2 linked regions of the Saccharolobus shibatae B12 genome follow. The protein of the gene in region 1 binds, or shares a complex with, the protein of each later gene. Links are inferred from orthologs where the notes say so. Each region holds a gene or a part of one and is shown in the gene's direction. Other genes may lie near its edges.

What was found. The genes of interacting proteins can lie anywhere in the genome.
Region 2: the proteins of J5U23_RS12955 (region 1) and dph2 are in contact, whole or in part, in a crystal structure (PDB 6Q2D), measured with the Methanobrevibacter smithii proteins. The link is inferred for Saccharolobus shibatae B12 from one-to-one orthologs. Residues at the interface, in WP_011954157.1 of Methanobrevibacter smithii: Pro482, Asn483, Lys484, His485, Tyr553, Asp555, Glu556, Glu559, Leu560, Leu591, His592, Glu593, Asp594, Ala595, Val596, His597, Arg598, Gly599, Pro600; in WP_011954460.1 of Methanobrevibacter smithii: Met1, Met3, Tyr4, Pro28, Glu29, Gly30, Leu31, Met33, Phe58, His80, Thr124, Gln126, Ser179, Gly180, Asn181, Phe182, His183, Leu185, Tyr201, Asn202, Phe211, Ile215, Arg291, Asp295, Asp296, Gln298, Met299.

Annotation. Positions count from the first base shown.
Region 1 is NZ_CP077717.1:2,452,149-2,460,094, forward strand. The notes cover bases 2,652-5,602. They hold J5U23_RS12955 (elongation factor EF-2), read left to right. Parts: upstream 2,652-2,997; coding sequence 2,998-5,208; downstream 5,209-5,602. Other genes in these bases: xpf (3'-flap repair endonuclease Xpf), read left to right, coding at 2,652-2,919; J5U23_RS12960 (HAD family hydrolase), read left to right, coding at 5,215-5,602. Also shown: exosome complex exonuclease Rrp41, read left to right, coding at 1-36; exosome complex protein Rrp42, read left to right, coding at 39-866; J5U23_RS12930 (50S ribosomal protein L37ae), read left to right, coding at 882-1,094; J5U23_RS12935 (Brix domain-containing protein), read left to right, coding at 1,075-1,587; J5U23_RS12940 (KEOPS complex Pcc1 subunit), read left to right, coding at 1,584-1,859; J5U23_RS12945 (prefoldin subunit beta), read left to right, coding at 1,816-2,196; more of xpf, read left to right, coding at 2,218-2,651; more of J5U23_RS12960, read left to right, coding at 5,603-5,943; J5U23_RS12965 (M28 family peptidase), read right to left, coding at 5,926-7,392; J5U23_RS12970 (DUF447 domain-containing protein), read left to right, coding at 7,402-7,946. UniProt on the Methanocaldococcus jannaschii protein: Catalyzes the GTP-dependent ribosomal translocation step during translation elongation.
Region 2 is NZ_CP077717.1:2,832,236-2,839,660, forward strand. What follows is about bases 2,157-5,106. They hold dph2 (diphthamide biosynthesis enzyme Dph2), read left to right. Parts: upstream 2,157-3,105; coding sequence 3,106-4,107; downstream 4,108-5,106. Other genes in these bases: J5U23_RS15240 (single-stranded DNA exonuclease), read left to right, coding at 2,157-2,317; J5U23_RS15245 (KEOPS complex subunit Pcc1), read left to right, coding at 2,286-2,531; J5U23_RS15250 (50S ribosomal protein L16), read left to right, coding at 2,573-3,109; J5U23_RS15260 (exosome complex RNA-binding protein Csl4), read left to right, coding at 4,113-4,682; J5U23_RS15265 (DNA-directed RNA polymerase subunit L), read left to right, coding at 4,672-4,950. Also shown: J5U23_RS15230 (HesA/MoeB/ThiF family protein), read left to right, coding at 1-369; J5U23_RS15235 (flippase-like domain-containing protein), read left to right, coding at 369-1,265; more of J5U23_RS15240, read left to right, coding at 1,238-2,156; more of J5U23_RS15270, read left to right, coding at 5,107-5,219; J5U23_RS15275 (transcription factor S), read left to right, coding at 5,238-5,573; J5U23_RS15285 (MFS transporter), read left to right, coding at 5,778-7,133. UniProt on the Methanocaldococcus jannaschii protein: Catalyzes the first step of diphthamide biosynthesis, i.e. the transfer of the 3-amino-3-carboxypropyl group from S-adenosyl-L-methionine (SAM) to the C2 position of the imidazole ring of the target histidine residue in translation elongation factor 2 (EF-2).

The DNA of each region.
Region 1 (7,946 bases):
AGTAAGTATGTAGAGTTTAAAGAAGAGGGTGTATAGAATTGTCTTCAACTCCGTCGAATCAAAATATTATACCTATAATCAAGAAGGAAAGTATAGTAAGTCTTTTTGAGAAAGGCATTAGGCAAGACGGAAGGAAATTAACGGATTATAGACCTCTTTCTATAACCTTGGATTACGCAAAAAAGGCTGATGGTTCTGCGTTAGTTAAGTTAGGCACGACAATGGTATTAGCTGGGACAAAACTTGAAATAGATAAACCTTACGAAGATACGCCTAATCAAGGAAACCTCATTGTGAATGTTGAACTCCTACCTTTAGCCTATGAGACCTTTGAACCTGGGCCTCCAGATGAGAATGCTATTGAATTAGCTAGAGTAGTGGATAGAAGCTTAAGGGATTCTAAAGCTCTAGATCTAACTAAACTTGTAATAGAACCCGGTAAAAGTGTATGGACAGTATGGCTTGATGTTTATGTATTAGATTATGGTGGGAATGTATTGGACGCATGTATGTTGGCCTCAGTCGCAGCATTGTATAATACTAAAGTGTATAAGGTAGAACAAGATTCTAATGGGTTTAGAATCAATAAAAATGAAGTTGTTGGTAAATTACCATTGAATCATCCAGTAGTTACAGTGTCTATAGCAAAAGTTGACAAATATTTAATAGTTGATCCAGATTTGGATGAAGAGTCAATAATGGACACTAAGGTTTCCTTTTCCTATACGCCAGATCTAAAAATAGTGGGGATTCAAAAGAGTGGAAAGGGTAGTATGTCATTACAAGATATTGATCAGGCTGAGAATACAGCAAGATTAGTAGCTGTCAAGCTTTTAGAAGAACTTAAAAAGCAGTTAGGAATTTAATTATAGGTGGCAATTATGGGGAAAGTCACGGGAATTGCTGGAAGATACGGGGCTAGATATGGATCTACTTTAAGAAAAAAGTGGAAAGAAATAATGGAAAAGAGGTATGATGACCATCAATGTCCCTATTGCAAGACCACTGGTAAGGTTATCAGATTGGCTTCTGGAATATGGTACTGTAAGAAATGTAATTCTAAGTGGGCCGGTCTTGCATATACACCGTACTAGAATAGTTATAACTTCATCTAGAGATCCTAGTATTAGAACAAGAAATTTTTTAAATATTTTAACTTCTCTGTTACCAGACTCAGTTAAAATTACACGGGGTAAAAAAAGTAAGAAAGAGATATTTGAAAGGGCTATTAATTTAGGAGCAATATATTTATTGTTCGTATTAGCTAAGAATGGTAATCCGTTGAGAATAATTGTTTATGATTTAGAAACTTTTTCTATAAAATATTTTTTTAAATTACACGGTTTATCACTACCTTCTGACTATAATATCCCATTATATCAGATAAAAAGGCATAATAGTGTATGCACAGAACTAAATGGGTGTGATTTTCTAAGAGATTTTCTAGTCGATATGAATATCTACAACTTGTCAAATAATTGCGATGTTATTGTGAACACGAGGCTAGTCTCTAATAATATTTGTGAACTTTTGTTTACGTTATCTACGAAAAACATTAAGTTTTTGAAGATGCTATTAGAAATGTGAAGATAGAGATTTCAATTTATCCAGATAATTTCAATAAAAACGAATTCCAGGATATGATATATGATTCGATAATAATTGAAAAGATAGATACTAAATATGTAAAAATTAAGAAATCCCCTTTACAGATTGAGATAGATGCACCATCAATTACAAGAGCTAGGGCTATAATGAACTCTTATATACTTTGGATCTATACAATTCTAAAGTCACTGGAAGAGGTGGAAAAAAGTGGCCGAGAAATTACCTCCAGAAGTTCAAGCTCAACTAGCTAAGTTTCAACAGTTAAAAGATCAGCTTGATAGATTATTATTGGAAAAGTCTACTATAGAGAATGAATTAAGGGAGATAAACAAGGTATTGGAAGAATTATCAGTTCTTAATGCAGATGCTACTATTTATAAGATTGTAGGGAACTTATTGGTTAAATCGGATAAGACATCAGTAGAAAAGGAGCTTAATGATAGGAAAGAATTATTAGAACTCAGATCAAGGACTTATCAGAAGCAAGAAAGTATTTTAAGAAAGCAGCTAGAAGACTTACAAGCTAAAATAAATGAGATGTTATCAAAATATTATCCGCAAGGTGGCCAAACAGGTATAAAAGCTTAAGCTAAATAACTTATTAGTGTTATGGTAATTAGAATTTATGCTGATGATAGGGAAAAGGCTAGTGGTATACCAGAATTATTAAAGGAGTTGGGAATTACAGTAATACTATCTCAACTTAGTGTTGCTGATTATGTGATAGGTGAAGATGCTGCAGTAGAGAGGAAGTCGGTAAATGATTTGGTAAATTCGGTTTTTGACAAGAGGTTTTTTGACCAAATCAGTAGGCTTTCAGAGGTTTATAATTTTCCAATGTTAATTGTTGAAGGTGATATTAATGAAATTAGGAAAATAACTGAAAAGTGGAGAGCGATAAATAACGCTTTAATTTCTGCCACGATTGATTATAATATTAAAGTATTTTATTCTAGAGATAAAAAAGATACTGCGGAAATTTTGAAAAAAATAGCAGAGAAGTATCAATTCGGCGAAAATGGGAGTAGGAGAATTAATTTACATAATAAGGCTAAACTAGAAAGTATTTCTGATATGCAACTTTATATTGTAGAATCTTTTCCTTATGTTGGTTCTGTACTTGCTGAAAGGCTACTACTTAAGTTTGGAACTATACAGAATATTTGTAATGCATCTATATCAGAATTGGAAAAAGCATTAGGTAGTAGGAAAAAAGCTGAGGATATTTATAAAATTTTAAGGGCACACTATTCTAAAACTAACGCTGATAATGATAGTAAGAAAAGTACCTCTTTATTTGACTTCCTTTAAATTTTTTAGTCTCTTTTTTAGCATTACCTTTTAATATGGGTCTAGAGAAGTTTAAGTGCAAGAAGTTGGTGATTTCATTTGCCTAGATATAAGACAGTAGAGCAAGTTCTAAGCCTAATGAAAGATAGAACGAGAGTTAGGAATATAGGTATAATTGCTCACGTGGATCATGGAAAAACCACAACTAGTGATACGTTATTGGCAGCATCGGGTATAATATCTCCTAAAGTAGCAGGTGAAGCTCTAGCATTAGATTACTTAAGTGTTGAGCAACAAAGAGGTATAACAGTAAAGGCTGCTAACATTAGTTTGTATCACGAAGCGGAAGGTAAAGGTTATGTCATTAACTTAATTGATACACCTGGACACGTTGATTTCAGCGGAAGAGTCACGAGGAGTCTAAGAGTTTTAGATGGCTCAATCGTAGTTGTAGACGCAGTGGAAGGAATTATGACACAGACTGAAACAGTATTAAGGCAAAGCTTGGAGGAGAGAGTCAGACCAATTCTATTTATAAACAAAGTAGATAGATTGGTAAAGGAATTAAAATTAAGCCCACAAGAAATGTTAAATAGATTATTAGATATAATTAGGCAAGTTAATAACTTAATTGATATGTATGGAGAACCGGAATTTAAAGAAAAATGGATGATTAATCCGCAAGCTGGAAATGTGATATTTGGATCTGCTAAAGATAAATGGGGATTTAGTTTACCTATGGCACAGAAAAAAGGAATTAATATGAAGAATGTTATTGACGCATACACTGCTTCCGATAAGTCTAAACTTGAAGAGCTAGCTGCGCAAGCTCCTATTAATGAAGCGTTACTAGATGCTGCTATAAAGTTCGTTCCCAATCCTATTGAAGCGCAAAAGTATAGAATTCCAAAAATCTGGAAAGGAGATCTAGATAATGAATTAGCTAAGGCGATGTTAAATGCTGATCCGAATGGTCCCATAGTATTTATGATAACCGATATGAAAGTTGATCCTCATGCAGGATTAGTGGCAACAGGAAGAGTATTCTCAGGTACCCTTAGGTCTGGTGAAGAATTGTGGTTAGTTAACGCTAAGACCTCACAGAGGATACTTCAAGTTAGCCTATACATGGGTCCAACTAGGGAACTTGCAGAAGAAATTCCAGCAGGCAATATCGCAGCAGTATTAGGTTTAGATAGAGCAAGATCCGGTGAGACAGCTATATCTGTTGGTTTTAGTAATGTTCAAGGAAGTTTTGAAAGATTACATTACATATCTGAACCAGTAGTTACTATAGCCGTAGAGCCTAAGAATCCTAAAGATTTGACTAAGATGATTGATGCATTAAGGAAGCTTAGTATTGAAGATCCAAACCTGGTGGTTAAAATAAATGAAGAAACTGGAGAATACTTGTTATCTGGAATGGGTTTCTTACATTTAGAGGTATCATTGCAGCTATTACGTGAGAATTACGGTATTGACGTAGTTACTACTCCACCAATTGTTGTTTATAGGGAAAGTATAAGAGCTAAGAGCCAAGTATTTGAAGGAAAGTCTCCAAATAAGCATAACAAATTCTACTTAAGTGTGGAGCCTTTAAATGACAAGACTATAGAGCTAATAAGTAATGGCACGATAAGGGAGGATATGGATAGCAAGGAGATGGCTAAGATATTAAGAGATGAAGCCAGTTGGGACTATGATGAAGCTAAGAGAATTATTGCAATAGATGAAAACGTTAACGTCTTTGTAGATTTAACTAGTGGTGTCCAGCATTTAAGGGAAGTTATGGATACAGTACTTCAAGGATTTAGGTTAGCTATGAAAGAAGGTCCTTTAGCTCATGAACCAATTAGAGGTGTTAAGGTCATCTTACATGATGCTGTAATACACGAGGATCCTGCCCATAGAGGCCCAGCTCAGATATACCCTGCAGTTAGAAACTCCATATTTGCAGGATTCTTAACTTCCAGACCGACTTTACTAGAACCAATACAGAAACTGGACATAAGAGTGCCTGCAGATCTTATAGGTAATGTCACTGCAGTAATAACGAGAAAAAGAGGAAAGATATTGGACGTCTCTCAAATAGCTAATATGTCTAGGATAACCGCTGAGATTCCAGTTTCAGAGTCATATGATATGGCGAGTGAACTAAGAGGATCTACTGGAGGTAGGGCGTTCTGGGGTACTGAGTTTAGTAGATGGGCTCCGGTTCCGGATAGTATCTTACTGGATGTGGTTACTAAGATTAGAGAGAGGAAAGGATTACCTAAAGAGCTACCTAAAGTGGAAGATTTCTTGTCGTGAGTCGAATTGTCGATTAATTATAAAATATTCAACAATGTAAAGGCAGTGCTTTTTGATTTTGACGATACATTAGTCGATTTTAGTACGAAGGCTAATGATGCTTTAGATGCTGTAAGTAAGGATATATATACGTACATAAAGGAGAATTATCGACAAGAAATTGATATAAATATAATTAAGAAATTAGTAGAAGAGGAAAGTAAGAAATTGGATAGCCAAGGAGAGTATAATAGAAATAAATGGTGGGAGAGTATTCTAAAATCATTAAATATTGTTCACATAGATAAGTCTCAGCTTTACGATTGGACTAGCTTGTATTGGTCAATTGCTAGCCAAACTGAACCATACGAAGATGCAAAGGAAATTGTAGAATATCTAGATAGTAAGGGATATAAACTTGGCATAGTTACAAATAGTGATGGAGAAGGGGGAAATAAAAGTAGTAGATTGAAAACCTTTCCCTTAATAGATAAATTCGATTTGATATTAATAGCTGGAGAAGGAGGTATTAGACCAAAGCCTAATTTAGAGCCGTTTATAATATCATGCGAAAAGCTTTCAGTAGATCCCAGATCGTGTGTTTTTGTGGGAGACGAGCCAGTAAAAGATTGTTTAGCAGCTAAAAAGGCTAACATGATTAGTGTGCTAATAGATAGAGAAGGTAAAGTGAAAAACGCCGAACTTTATGCAGACTTTGTAATATCCAGTCTTAAGCAATTAGAAGAATTTCTTTAATATGAAATAAATTTTGTTAATGTATTCGGTAGTTATTGATTCCTTTAATTCATTAATATAATATGAATAAAACCTATAAAATATTTCATCATTTCTCAGTCTTTTTATACATCCTAAATCCTCGATACAAACGTCATTTTTTCTTGCAATGTTCAATCCCTTAATCTTATGAAATAGTTCAACTGTAGAATAAGGTTGATTAAGTTCTAGTATGCCTCCATATAATTTTACAATCTCTCTATATGCCTCCATATAATTTTTATCAAGTAAATCCTCAATATTTACTAAGTATGATTTTAGTTCTGCTGGTAATTCCACAAGATCTTTCTTAAGTTCCTCTTTCATTTCACGTGTTTTATACTCTATATTTTCATTAATTATTCTATTAATTATATCTAATATTGTACTTGCATTTAAAAATGCGTTAGACTTGTCATTTTCTATGACGTCGTATTCACCATGATAATGAATATTTCCTAAACTCTCTATTGTAATACTTGGAATTCCAACTTTTATGTATGAATACCCATCGCTATATATCTCAGGGCTTCCAACTACATTTTTAAAGTATTTGTTGGAGAGTTCAAGAAGTCCAGGTACAGCTTTTAAGATCAAACTTTCCTCACTTATATTATCCATGTTGATGTTAAGTAAGATATCGTCAGTGTTTTTGTAATTTTTCAAAAATTCTCTAGAACCATGCGACCATGAGAAGGTTGAGAAATTTAAAGAGCCCGATTCCTCTGCAGTAAATGAGATTAGATGGGTTTCGTAAACATTAGATCTAAATTCTCTCAATAAAGCCACTGCTAAAAGATTGTCTCTCTCTCCTTTAAACCAATGATCATGATGTGCTGTAATATGTATTATCTTATTTTCATTTTTCGAATTTCTTATGGCTTCGATAATATAACCTGTTGCAAAAGGGTTTATGTCAGTTTTTAGTGATATTCTACACCTACCCTTTATGTAAGGAAAATCGTTCTCCTTAATATAAAACGCTGGTATCGGCGGTGGGTAGCTAGGTCGATGACTTAGAAGGTCTCCATACTTTATCACGAATTTTCTTTTCTCGTTATTTAGGGAAAAGATTATTCCTAAACAATCATTTTCTACTGCCTCTATATACAATTTATTGATTTCGTATAGATTTTGTATCCTAATTTTCATTAAATTTCTACCATTACATTCTTTAAAGTTATCTGCTACATCTGCTTCAACCTCAGTTGATAAAGAATATGGAAGCGAAATTGCATCTATTGTTTTTGATTCGCATTCAAAAATTAGTTCTTTCTGTTCCCAATTAAGAACTCTAATCGGGATTTGCCTAATTTCATCACTATTATCTTCTAGCATTTTTCTAATTTCTCTCACTAATTTTATCTCGTTCTTTGATCCCGTTATTACTTCGCTATAATTAGATAAGGTTTTTAGATGTTGTAATAGCACAAGTGATTTATGAAGAAGTTTTTAAAAATGTTCTTTCCTCATGACGGAATATATGAGGTGCTAGTCGGTACTTCTGGGATAAAACCTATAATAAAACCACTAGGTATAATAGTTGAAGCAAATGAGCTTCGATTTAAAATATATAAAAGCACATTAACGTATTCGAATCTAGAAAAGAATCAGATATGTTCTATACATATAACCTTAGATACAAATTTTTTCATTCTTTCCATCCTAGATAAGCTGACTTTTAATATGGATAGCGAGTATAACGTCCCAATTCTCAATAATCTGAATATTATTTACGCAGAGTGCAGTAAGGTCTCTAATGCTGATCCATCAATATTTTCAGTAAACCCACTAGATTTGGAAATAAATTCTAATTTAACTAGAGCGTATAATAGGGGTGATTACATTTCGGTTGACTTTCTAGTTAATTATACTAGATTAGATATATATAAGGGTGAGGAATTAGAAAAGCTTATTAGAATTTTAGGTTATGAATTTGGCGTCATAAAACGTACGTCCCCTCAAACTTATAATCTCTTAGAGGA
Region 2 (7,425 bases), 380 kb from region 1 along the record:
GATCAAGATGAAATTGGAAATTCGTGCGATGTCATCGGAACTACTCCATTAATAGTAGAATTAACAGCCACGCTCCAAGTTAATTTAATGCTTAATCATTTGAGAGGTAATCCGGATTACTCGTTGTTTTACATAGATTCTAGAGAACTAAAAATTGAGAGGATAAACGTCGAGAAGAACTTTCAATGCAAGACATGTGTACTAAATGAATACCCTTTTCTAAATCAGAAAATAACTAAACCTAACTGCGGAATATTTAGGGTTAATATGAAAGTAACTGAGTTAGATAAGCCTAAAGTTTTTAAAAACATCGGGAATGTAATTTTATGTTATCCTAATATTGGATGTTTCGAGAAAAGGGGAAGATAATGGATAAGAAATACATTGCGGCGATTGTTCTTCCATTTGTGGTTATTGTAATCTATGCATACATATTTAAAATCAATGTAATATATGTATTAAAGGAGGATCCCAAATTCTTTCTAATTTTTCTTTTAGCGTATGTTGCTCAGAATTCCATCTCATCATTTAAGGATTCATTGCTAATTAAGCGTAGAGTAGACATAGCATTAAGAGCTAGATTACTGGGTAATTTTATAGGTCTGTTATTACCTGGATGGGCTGGGCAGGAACTAGTTAGAAGCTTAGTTTACAATAAACATGAAGTAAATTTAAGGCAAGCATTTAGTTACTCTATCCTTATAGGATCCATAGATGTACTTGCAATATGTTTGGGTTATATTTTACTATTGCCATTCTTTTTTAACCCATTAGAATTTATATTCATTTTGGTCGTATTATTTAACATAGCTGGATGGATAGCTGCACTATCGTATTTTTACTTGCAGCATGATAAAGTAAACAAAATAGAACAATTCATCTTTAAGATAGTTAAAATGGAACGAATTGTGACAGATTATATGGAATTTAAGTATTACCTTAAGCAGGGAACTACAAAGGATTTTGCAATTTATATCATAATTGATATACTTGGTTTCGCTTGCTATGGCGGCTATTTTTATTATATTACACATAATATTTTTATGTCAGTTTTTATCTCTTTTTTATATCAAGTATCTATATTAATACCAATACCATCTGCTGCAGTAGTGGGGGAGTTAGCACTATCAATATTTTTAAATCCCTCTTATGTCTTTGCAACAAGATTAAACTATATCATATCAAACTTACTTGGATCTATTTTCTTTAAGGATATGAGCTTTGAAGAGCTTAAAAAATGGTCAAAAGAAATTCTAAAGAGATAGTAATGGAAGTATTCTTAGGAGAGCCCAATAACCAAGAAATAAGGGAAGTAGTTAGGAATATATATTCAAAGGATAGTTTGTGTTTATCTGTATACTATTCTATAGAGCCTATATTATTTTCATTCATTATTTCCAAGAATACTAAGAATTCTTTCATTCTTTCGTTCATTCCAGAAGAATGTGAGACGCAAATCAGACTTGACTCTAACGGTAAATGGATAATAGATGATAAGAAAAAGTATTTCTTAGGACAAAACTCCTTTTGCTCATATTTGCCTATAACTGCTGAAGATGTTTTACCAATTACTAGTTGTATTGTAACATCAACAATAGTAGATAGAAGACCATTTTCTGAATGGGAACTAGAAATAATAAGAGAAATGGAAAAATTTGATATAACTACTGAAAAAAATCTGAAAATCCCAGCATATAAAACTTTACCACTCTTTTTATCGTTAATGTTTTCTCTGGATCCTTATATACCTAGTATATCTGGCAATAGAGAAAATACAATAAATCTTATAAAGGAAATAAATACTAGTGAAATAGCAAAACTAGAAGATCTAAACGAGAGTCAGTTAAATACATTACTTTTCAGAATAATTTCTACTATTGTAAAAGAAAACCCGAAATTTACCAGAGATGATATAATTACGGATAGATTTTTTTATCTTGATTATGATATATTAGAGTTAGCGTTTTCGTTAATTTATTCGTTTGATACTATCGGTAGTAATGAGATCTTGCAGTTTGTTTTATCGTCATCTTATGCTGAGGCATTAATCAGCAGATTTAGACAAACTCTCTCCAAGGGATTCTCAATTAATTTAGTTGAAAATAAGCAATCGTATTATATTGTTGAAACAGCCAATTTTAATTCTCCTTTTTTGGTGCAAATAATATTGTTACAATTACAAAAGATAAGGAGAGATAAAATGATAGTAATAAAAGATAATGATAAGCTTTACACTAGTAGATTTTTTATCCCATCAATAAAGAAAGAAGGGTTGATTAAAATTGATGATAGAGTTAAGAATCTTATCGGAATGTGAAGATGCAGAACTAATTATAAGAAGTTTAAACGTTGATAATGTAAATTTACCAGAAGGAATGTCAATTCAAACCAAGGTTGAAGGCAAAGAGTTAGAGATTGTAATAAAGATGAGAATTACAAAGCCAAATGACTTAATGACAGTCAGAAATACTGCGGACGAGATATTAGCGCATATAAAGGCACTTCAATCGTCATTTGATGCTATAAGTTAAATATTTAGTCTTTAATACAAAAGTCTATATCGTGAGGTTAAATGCCACTACGACCTGGAAGATGTTATAGACATTTCTCCGGTCCTGCATATACCAGGAAAGAATACATCCCTGGTATTCCACAACCAAAGATAACTAAATTTACATCTGGAAATCCAAATGGAGATTATGACTATGAAGTTAGGTTAATTACTACTGAGATAGGGCAAATAAGGCATAATGCTTTGGAAGCTGTTAGGACTATTACTCTAAAGACATTAACTAAGAGAACTGGAAGTGAAACTTCGTTCTTTATGTGGATCTTAAAGTACCCCCATCATGTATTAAGAGAGAATAAAATGATGGCGTTTGCTGGAGCTGATAGATTACAAGACGGAATGAGATTGTCTTTTGGTACACCAATTGGTACTGCTGCTAGGATTGAAAAATTAGGAGAAATTTTAATTGTAGTAAAAGTTAAGAAGGAACATCTAGACTTCGCAAAAGAGGCGTTAAAGATAGCATCAAAGAAGTTACCTTTGCGTACTAGAATTGAGATCATTCCATTAAGGCCTATAAGACAGGAGGTTCAAAGTTGAGCTATAATTTTGAAGAAGAACGTGTAGTGAAGGAAATACGTGAAAAGGACGCAAAACGTGTTCTTTTACAATTTCCCGAAGGATTGAAGTATTTTTCTATAGATATAGTAAAGAAGTTAAAGGAAAAGCTACCTAACGTTGATTTTATAATATCTGGTGAACCTAGTTGGGGGGCTTGTGACATAGCTGAGGATGAAGCCCAACAAGTGGATGCTGATCTAATAATTCATTTCGGTCACACCCCTTATACGTGGTACTATCCTAAGTTTCCTACGATATTTATTAACGCTGAAAGTAATTTGGATATTTCTGAAAGTGCTCTTCAATCTTTAGAAAATGATATCAGTAAATATAATGGAAGAAAAATCTCATTAACAGCAACCTTACAACACGTAAGATTAATGTCCAAAATTAAGTCTTTCTTAGAAGATAAGGGATACGATGTAGTCATTGGTAAGCCATCTAATAGATTTATGTTTGATGGTCAAGTTTTAGGCTGTGACTACAAAGCAGCCGAAGTAGAAGCAGATACATTTGTTATTGTGTCAGGTGGACTATTTCATGCTCTAGGTTTAGGATTAGCTACAAATAAACCGACTATAAAACTTGATCCATATTTACAGAAAAGTGAGGATATAACAAACGAGGTTAGGAAGATACTAAAAGTTAGATATGGTAAAATCCTACAAGCAATGGATAAACGCACTTGGGTAATTATACAAGGTGTTAAGATTGGGCAAAATAGACCAAATATGATAAAATACTTCTATGATGAGTTAACTAAAAAAGGCTATGATGTTTTTATAGTAACAAATAAAGTGTTAACACGAGATGTACTTAGAAACCTAGATAGAAGCTATATAGATGTATTTTTAGTTACATCTTGCCCTAGATTGCCCATAGATGATCTATATAACTATGAAAAGCCAGTGTTAACACCTGGAGAGGCCAAAATGATCATAAATAATAGTCTGGAACCCTATATTTTCCCATGGTGAAGTAAATGAGAGTTCAAGGTGAATTAGCCTTACCCGGAGAAGAGCTAGCAGTGATTGAAGAATTTATAGCTGGCGATGGTACGTATGAACAAAATGGTATAGTTAGAGCTGCGGTTGTAGGAAAAATCTTTTATGATATGCTAAATAGGAAAAGTAACGTATTGGGATTTAAGAAAATCATACTTCAACACTTAAAGAAGGCTAAATACGTGATCGGTATTGTAAATTCTATTAAAGAAGATTCAGCACTAGTTTCAATAGTAGGTATCGAGGAGAAAAGTCTTGCGTCATCAATTTCGGCTTACTTACATATCTCTCAAATAAGTAATAAAAAACTTAATAGTATAACAGATGCTATAAAAATCGGAGACGTAATTAAAGCTAAATTACTTTCATACACTTTTCCTTTAGCTTTAACTATTAAGATGAAAGATCTTGGAGTTGTTTATGCTAGATGCTCAAGATGTGGATACTTATTGATCAAACAAGACGAAAATAATTTAAAATGTCAGAGATGCGGAAATATTGAACAACGAAAAATAGGATCTTATATGGTGAAGAAAGGTGGAAATTAAAATCCTAAAAAGTGAAAGCAATTACTTAGAATTAGAGATAGAAGGGGAAGATCATACGTTAGGTAACTTAATTGCGGGTACCTTGAGGAAAATTAGTGGTGTAAGTTTTGCTTCATATTATCAACCGCATCCCCTAACTGATAAAATAATAGTTAAAATACTAACTGATGGTTCAATAGCTCCTAAAGATGCTTTGCTAAAAGCTATCGAAACTGTAAGAGTAATGGCCTCACATTATATAGACGAAATAAAGGGATTAACTAAGTGAAAAAGGAGACAAGGATAGCAATATTAGTTAAAGTCGATTGTTTGTATGCAATATGTATATTTAGGGGTAATTTCTTAGAAAAGCTATTTTTAGATATAAATGAGGAGAATCTAATTAAGCAAATAGCTACATCTTCCATAATTGATGAAATCAGATATTCTAATATTGGAATTGGTGAAAACTTTAAAGAACAAGAACCAAAGAAAATATGTGAAAATCTCATAAAGAAACTATCAGAAAAGTTAAATATAGATAAAGTAAATGGTTAAGCTTGTAGCGTGGTATTAATGAAGTTCTGTCCCAAATGTAACTCTATGATGGTCCCAAAGAAATCCAATGGTAAGAACACATATAGATGCACGAAATGTGGTTATGAAGAGGAGGTTCCAGAGACAACAATAGTAGTGACAAGCAAAGTAAAACACAGTATTAAAGAAAAAACGCTAATATTAGAAGAGGAGGAAATGCCCAGTGGGGCTCAAAAAATAAAAGGTGTTCTATGTCCTTCATGTAAAAATGACGAAGCCTACTTCTGGATATTGCAAACTAGAAGGGCAGATGAGCCACCAACTAGATTTTATAAGTGCACAAAATGTGGTAAAGTATGGAGAGAGTACGAATAAAAGAATGAGAAAATCTTATTTTATTGAATTCTCATTTTATGTTGGACCCGTAGCTCAGCCAGGACGGAGCGCCGGCCTTCTAGCGTCTAAGGAGGATAGCCGGCGGTCCCGGGTTCAAATCCCGGCGGGTCCGCACATATTATCACTTGGTATATACTAATTCTAGATACTCTTATAATCTCAACAAAATACATACAACACGAAATGGACTATAATAAACCGAATTTTTCCACACTAGAATTCAAGAGCGTCTTGACAGCTGGTATGGGAGTGTTTACTGATGGGTATGAACTTTACGCGATCTCTTTAGTTTTCTATTATATACAAAAGGAATTTTTATTAAATGGGCTTGAGGAAGGAATAGTTATAGCTAGTGCGTATTATGGTGCAGCAATTTCTGCAATTCTATTAGGCTTTTTATCAGATAAACTAGGAAGAAAGTTCATCTATGGTCTCGATGTAGCTTTAATGAGTCTAGGAATACTATTTCAGTCGATATCAACGAATTTTACAGAGGTAGTTATATCTAGAATAATCTTAGGTTTTGGAATTGGAGCAGATTATGTTCTTTCTCCTATAATTACTGCAGAGAATTCAAATCCCAAAAATAGAGGAAAACGAATGATAATAACATTTGCAGTACTTTGGGGAATGGGTGCAGTTGCCGCAGCATTTATCGAGCAAATCTTGCTCTTAATGAACATAGGGAACGATCTCATATGGAGAATAGTATTGTTTATGGGAATCCTCCCAGCAATTTCTGTATTTTACCTAAGGAGAAAACTCCCTGAAACATATAAATTCTTGAGTAGAATTAAACCAAAGCAAGAAGAATTAAAGAAGTTGGAAAACGAAATAAAAAGTAAAATTGTAATTTCTCTAGATGAAGTTCCATTCTCAAAAAGATTCATATCAGCTATAGGAATTACAATTATATCTTCTATACTCTGGCTTCTTTACGATATGTATTCCTCTACGTTTGCGATCTACGGTCCGATAACCATAGCGGGAAACTTGGGCCTAAATCCCATAGAATTCACATATTTGGCACAGTTTCTTGCAGGTTTACCGGGTCAGATAATAAGCATTTATCTAGTGGACAAAATAGGAAGAAAACCATTAATTGTAATAGGTTATGCTGGTGTTGCGTTTTGGCTTTTCATGTATACACTACTTCTCATGAATCCGTACTACTTTGGACTTAGCATACATATAAGTAATCCATTAAAAGCAGCAGAAAGTTTAACTGGAGAGGCTGCATTGTTAGGACTATTATTTTATCTTATGAACTATTTGTCATCAGCAATAGGACCCGCATCCATAATAGGGTCAGCTATGCTAACTTCAGAGTTAGTTCCAACCAAAGTTAGAGGAACCAGTCAAGCTATTAGTGTGGCAGCAGATAGACTCGCCGCAGCTTTTAGTATTACTGCGTTTCCTTTGTTATTAGCCAAATTTGGACTTCCTGCATTACTAGCAGTATACTCAACAATTGCACTAGTATCGTGTATTATAACTCTACTTTTAATACCAGAAACCAAAGGAGTAGAGTTAAGTTGAAATAGTTTTTACTTAAATATTTTGTTCTTAGAAATAATATTTCTGAAGGATTTTTAAATTGTTATTTCCTATTAATAAGACGAGCTAGTCTTAGATCTTGGACATTTTTGCAAAAAGTTTTAGGAGGTATAAGATTTAATCTCTACATGGAGAGTTTAATAAGAACTTTGACAAACTTAGCTATTTATGGTATAAAGGGACGACTGTGAATTTCTCATAAAAATTATAGAGTAGAGAGTTACCAATATACAAGATCAAATTATCCTTGTAATAAAGATTTACAAATCTAATC